Linked DNA regions of Cytobacillus sp. IB215665. Each later gene encodes a partner of the first gene's protein in a complex. Links are inferred from orthologs where the notes say so. Each region holds a gene or a part of one and is shown in the gene's direction. Other genes may lie near its edges. The genes, in order: dnaA and sirA.

Evidence for each region.
Region 2: the proteins of dnaA (region 1) and sirA are in contact, whole or in part, in a crystal structure (PDB 4TPS), measured with the Bacillus subtilis proteins. The link is inferred for Cytobacillus sp. IB215665 from one-to-one orthologs.

What each region holds. Positions count from the first base shown.
Region 1 is NZ_JAXBME010000001.1:11,325-14,654, reverse strand. What follows is about bases 347-3,330. They hold dnaA (chromosomal replication initiator protein DnaA), read left to right. Parts: upstream 347-1,155; coding sequence 1,156-2,505; downstream 2,506-3,330. Other genes in these bases: dnaN (DNA polymerase III subunit beta), read left to right, coding at 2,708-3,330; rpmH (50S ribosomal protein L34), read right to left, coding at 484-618. In the rest of the region: rnpA (ribonuclease P protein component), read right to left, coding at 1-221. UniProt on the Bacillus subtilis protein: Plays an essential role in the initiation and regulation of chromosomal replication. ATP-DnaA binds to the origin of replication (oriC) to initiate formation of the DNA replication initiation complex once per cell cycle.
Region 2 is NZ_JAXBME010000016.1:73,695-76,837, reverse strand. Bases 132-2,928 are described here. They hold sirA (sporulation inhibitor of replication protein SirA), read left to right. Parts: upstream 132-1,209; coding sequence 1,210-1,647; downstream 1,648-2,928. Other genes in these bases: SLH52_RS17465 (ABC transporter transmembrane domain-containing protein), read left to right, coding at 2,352-2,928; SLH52_RS17470 (YneF family protein), read left to right, coding at 1,832-2,044; SLH52_RS17480 (hypothetical protein), read right to left, coding at 488-910; tkt (transketolase), read left to right, coding at 132-377. In the rest of the region: more of tkt, read left to right, coding at 1-131; more of SLH52_RS17465, read left to right, coding at 2,929-3,143. UniProt on the Bacillus subtilis protein: Inhibits DNA replication initiation during sporulation, preventing overinitiation and thus enforcing diploidy; probably the main regulator of sporulation replication initiation under Spo0A control.

The sequences.
Region 1 (3,330 bases):
ACATCTTTCGAATCGGTAAACACTTGTCGAATCAATCGCTTTATTCTATTTCTAGTAACAGCATTTCCAATCTTTTTACTTACAGACAAGCCAATTCGGAAAAAATCTTGCTCTGGTTTTTCAAGTACATAAATTACAAATTGACGGTTAGCAAAGGATTTTCCTTGTTTGAAAACTTTTTGAAATTCATCATTTTTTTTTATTCGATACTTTTTCTTCATTTTTATCCCCCTGTAATTCATAGGGTTTAACATTACAATGCGCAAAATTAAGAAAAGCCTACGATATCTATCATCCTTCCAACAACACTAAAGCTAGATAGTTTTATGAATAGCTTTAGTTGGCCGCTTTACGCGACAGCTTGGCGTCAAGCTGATAGATTTTGGGGCTAAATATAGTTAATGCTCAAGCATGAATAGCACTCCAACATAATGTATATACTTTCTTATCTAATTGAAAAAAGACCACTGACGTTTCAGTGGCCTAAGCTGATAATACTTTTCTTCCTCTACGACGACGACGAGCTAAAACCTTACGTCCGTTTTTCGAGCTCATTCGACTACGGAATCCATGTACTTTGCTCCGCTTACGATTATTTGGTTGATAAGTTCTTTTCATTATATGACACCTCCCTGAGGAATAGCTGTTAAAGACAGTCTTACTAATTATAGAAAAGAAACATAATAAATGTCAACCTATCATTTAAACTTCTATATTTTTTTAGAATTGACATACTTTCTCACATTAATAAAGTTGTAATACATCCCTGTGGACAACTTTTTCCCATTTATTTTTGTTCTTCTACAGTTATCGACAGCATTTACCCAATATCTCCTTTTGTGGACATTTTTTTTAAACAACCTGTTAAAGTTGTGGATAAGCTACTAAAAAGCATTGCAACTATTATATTTTTTTGTTATCATATTTGTGTTTTCTATCTGTGAATAATTTATTTTATAATTGCGTTATCCACAAAATGTGGATAACGTGTGGATATTTTATTAAAGGTTGTTTAAATACTTGTCCACAAGCATGGGGATTTGTCGATAAACTACTTTTCATCATTATAAACTGTTCTCCACACAATTTCTGCGTGTATATTTATTCAGTAATACTAATTATGTGAATGCAATCTAATGTAAGGGAGGGCATGTGTTGGAAAATATTTCAGATTTATGGGATAAAGCTCTCAGTGAAATTGAGAAAAAATTAAGTAAACCTAGCTTTGAAACGTGGCTAAAAGCGACAAAAGCATATTCATTAAAAAATGATACGTTAACCATTACGGCTCCAAATGAATTTGCAAGAGATTGGCTCGAGTCTAGATATTCTGTATTAATTGCAGAAACAATTTACGATATAACCGGTGAACAATTAACGATTAAATTTATTATTCCTCAAAATCAGCAAGATGAAGACCTTGAGACAAATATACCTGCGAAAAAAGTGAAAAAACAGGATAATAATCACCCTGAACTACTGCAAAATATGTTAAATCCAAAATATACATTTGATACCTTTGTCATTGGTTCTGGCAACCGATTTGCTCACGCAGCTTCATTAGCTGTAGCAGAGGCGCCAGCGAAAGCCTATAATCCACTTTTTATATATGGTGGAGTAGGATTAGGTAAAACTCATTTGATGCATGCTATTGGCCATTATGTAATCGAGCATAATCCTTCAGCTAAAGTAGTCTATTTGTCTTCCGAGAAGTTTACAAACGAATTTATTAATTCGATTAGGGATAATAAAGCAGTTGATTTTCGAAATAGATATCGTAATGTTGATGTTTTACTTATAGATGATATTCAATTTCTAGCTGGAAAAGAACAAACTCAAGAAGAATTTTTTCATACTTTTAATACTTTGCATGAAGAAAGTAAACAAATTGTTATCTCAAGTGACCGTCCTCCAAAAGAAATACCGACGCTAGAGGATCGCTTAAGATCTAGATTTGAATGGGGATTAATTACAGATATTACACCTCCTGATTTGGAAACAAGAATAGCAATATTGCGTAAAAAAGCAAAGGCTGAAGGACTAGATATTCCTAATGAAGCTATGTTATATATCGCAAATCAAATCGATTCAAATATACGTGAGCTTGAAGGTGCACTTATACGTGTTGTAGCTTATTCGTCACTTATTAATAAAGATATTAACGCAGATTTAGCTGCTGAAGCTTTGAAGAATATTATTCCTAGTGCTAAACCGAAAGTAATAACAATACATGAAATCCAAAAAACTGTTGGTCAGCATTATAATGTGAAACTTGAAGACTTTAAGGCTAAAAAACGCACAAAATCAGTCGCTTTTCCTAGACAGATTGCTATGTATTTATCACGAGAATTAACCGACTTCTCACTACCAAAGATCGGCGAAGAATTCGGGGGAAGAGATCACACCACTGTTATTCATGCACATGAAAAAATTTCTAAATTAATTCAAACCGATTCACAATTACAAAAACAATTGAATGATATTAACTCTCACTTAAAAGCATAGTAGGTTTATACTTATTCTTAATACTGTGAATAACTTAACACATATTACACACAGTCTATCCACATGTGGATAGACTGTGTTTCCTTTGCTATAATTAGTTATCCACAATTCCACAGCCCCTACTATTACTTCTACTATTTTTTTAAAAGATTATATATATATTCAATTGTTAACTAGTTTATGACTAAAGGAGGACTTTATAATGAAATTTATAATTCAACGAGACTATTTATTACGCAGTGTACAAGATGTAATGAAAGCCGTTTCTTCTAGAACAACAATTCCAATATTAACGGGTATTAAAATAGTGGCAAATGAAAATGGAGTTACATTAACAGGAAGTGATTCTGATATTTCTATTGAATCATTTATTCCGCTTGAACACGAAGATTTAGAAGTTGTTGAACTGGTCAAAAGCGGAAGTGTTGTTTTACAAGCTCGTGTATTTAGTGAAATTGTTAAAAAGCTTCCTAAAGAAAGTGTAGAAATTGATGTACAAAACCACTTTTTGACTATTATTAGATCTGGAAAAGCAGAATTTAATTTAAACGGCTTAGATGCAGAAGAATATCCATTATTACCACAAATTGAAGAAAATGATGCTTTTCAAGTTCCGTCTGATTTAGTAAAACAATTAATTAGACATACAGTTTTTGCCGTGTCCACGTCAGAAACACGACCTTTATTGACAGGTGTAAACTTGAAAATAGAAAATAACGAATTGACCTGTATTGCAACAGATAGTCATCGACTTGCTTTACGCAAAGCGAGAATTGATTTGAATACGACAGATGTATCGTATAATATTGTTATTCCAGGAAAAAG
Region 2 (3,143 bases), on another replicon or contig:
TTGTGTCTCCAGCAAGTAATGACAATGTAGATGCATTGCTATTAGCATCTGGCTCAGAGGTTAGTCTAGCTGTTGAGGCGCAGAAGTCATTAGCTAATGATGGCGTTCATGTATCAGTTGTTAGTATGCCATCTTGGGATCGTTTTGAAGAACAATCACAAGAATATAAAGATGCTGTTTTACCTAAAAACATTAAAAAACGCTTAGGTATTGAAATGGCTTCTTCATTAGGCTGGGAAAGGTATACTGGTGATGAAGGTGATATTTTAGCGATCAATCAGTTTGGCGCATCTGCACCTGGAGAAAAAATAATGGCAGAGTATGGTTTTACAGTTGAAAACGTAGTAAACAAAGTAAAGAACTTATTACAAAAATAAGCAAAAGAGGGCCTTTTTTAAAGGGCTCTTTTTTTTAGGTGTTTTCGCATAGATTTTTTTAATAAACACGAAAACCACTAGATTATTATGTTTACGACAACAGCCTTTCTTTAACTTCTCCAACGTAAAATAATACTTAAATGGCAACAATCAATTTCACTAGTTGCTAAAATAAAAGTGATTGTAATACCATCTGGATTAAATGAACATTCAACTTCTGAAGTAATACCTGTTGATTTAATTAATTGTTCAACTTTATTTAACTGAGACTCTTGAGCAGCGGTCATGACCTGAAGTGCAAATTCCTTAGAGTAAGCAATTTTATTTAGAACTAAAGCAGCCTCACTCATCAACTTTTGCATTTCTTTTGCGGATTTACTAAACATTGTTGTGTCAACAGGAGGAAATTGTCTGTTGTTATATGGGTGTCGACTAGTATGGTTTACATGATAGTCGTTAAGTAACTGAGGAGAATTATATATTATTTGATAATGACATGCATTAGCATCGAAATTAACTCGGGATGTAAACACCTTATCTTACCTCCTTCACTCTTTCGGTTTAGCTTTTTTTGATCGGCCGTTTTTGCATTAATATTACTTTACACGAATTGTATACACGTTTTGTCTTAGTAGGAAATACAACTATATATGTGAAAATAGCTTTCAACTTTTATATTATACGCTCGTAAACAAAATAGGTGATTATCATTAACAGAGATATTAGACAGAATTCGGCAAAACAAGTGGCTCATTTTTGCGGAATAAGACAATAATTTAAATAAGACAAGTCTATAATTAGATTAAATATGTAGGATAAAGGAGGGAACTTCGTGAGACACTATCGTATTTATTTAATTGAAGAACAATTTGCTAAACATTATTTTGGACGAGAGAAAATGCTATTACAGCTGTTTGTAGATTATGAACATGCTAATAGTGCAAGAAAACAATTACTAAAAAAACAAATAGAGTATATTACTCAACCAATCCCTACTCTTACAATCCACAAATTATTGGTGAAACAACTACACAACCAGAACGATAATAACTCTCATCGTAAGGTTCATTCCATATTATTACCTGATAATAAAAGCTATGCAAAATTAGTCGTATATGAAGAATACATGCAATTGACTGCTGAAGGAAGCTATGAAGCTGAAGCTGTATTTTTTGAGATTATAAGAAAATTCGATCCTTGTTTCTTGGCAATGGATTTACAGCTCGACCGGTATGGCTGGTTAAAACCAGTTAAAATGAATGCTTTTTAGTAATGATAGCGAATCTTTCATTACTATTGTCACACATATAATATTTTGAATGTTCTGTTAAAAAAATAAAACTACATGTTTTATATAAAAATTATTTCTTATTGAGACTTTTGTGCTCAACTATTGTATAATCATATTTGGTTTAGTACACTGTAATGTAGACAATTTGAAGGAGGAAAATAGTATGTGGGAAATAGTTCTATGGGTATCTTTAGGTTTAGTCGCTGGAGTTGCTCTAGGATTTTTCATAGCTCGAAAATATATGATGAACTATCTTAAGAAAAATCCACCTATTAATGAACAAATGTTGAAAGTGATGATGGCACAAATGGGTCAAAAGCCATCACAAAAGAAAATCAATCAAATGATGAAAGCAATGAACAACCAAATAAAATAAAGTTGTAAGGCACTCAAATGGTTGGGTGTCTTTTTATGAATTCGATTACAAATAATGAATATGGTCTGTAAATAAATGTTTAGAAGTTTTCGTATGTGTTAGATTATTCATACATATCATTTCTTTGCAATACTGATAAACATTATTTTCTATGTTTATGTATATGCACATATCTTATCATAGTAAATATCAAGCACTTTCTCACTGATGGATTAAATCTTATAGGTGAAGAAAGGGTGAGGCAAGAGACTTACCTTAGTACAACGAATTACAAGTTTACTTGACTGAGTTCAATGGGGGACAAAAGATGAGTGTTTTTAAAGACTTGATGTGGTTTTTTAAAAAAGAAAAAAAGTCATATATTTTTGGGATTCTCGTTCTATGTATAGTAGCTATGCTGGAACTAGTAGCACCAAGAGTAATAGGGATTGTTGTAGATCATATTAATGATCAGACGTTATCAATCAATCTATTATTAAAGTGGATGTTGTTATTAATTGCAGTTACTATTATAGTTTATTTTCTCCGTTTAGTATGGAGGATGATGATTTTTGGATCATCAGTAAAGCTGGCTAGGTTGTTACGAAACCAATTATTTGAGCATTTCACAAAAATGTCTCAATCATTTTACCAAAAGAAGCGTATAGGTGACTTAATGGCACATGCTACAAATGATATTCAAGCCATTCAGCAAACAGCAGGTGCGGGAGTATTAACACTTGTCGACTCAGTAGCTACAGGTGGTTTTGTATTAATTACAATGGCAGCTACGATTAGTTGGAAATTAACATTAATTTGTCTAATACCAATGCCTTTTATGGCATTAGCAACCAATTTTTACGGAACATTATTGCATAAACATTTTCATAAAGCTCAGGAAGCTTTTTCTTCTTTAAACGACAAAGTTCAAGAAAGTACTAGCGGGATAAAAGTTATTAAAACTTTTGGACAGGAAAAAGAAGACAATGAGGCATTTTTTGAACAATCTGAAGACGTAGTCAAAAAGAATGTAACTGTGGCTAAGATTGATTCGCTATTTGACCCTACTATATCTCTCATTGTTGGACTATCTTTTCTATTAGCAGTTGGGTTTGGCTCA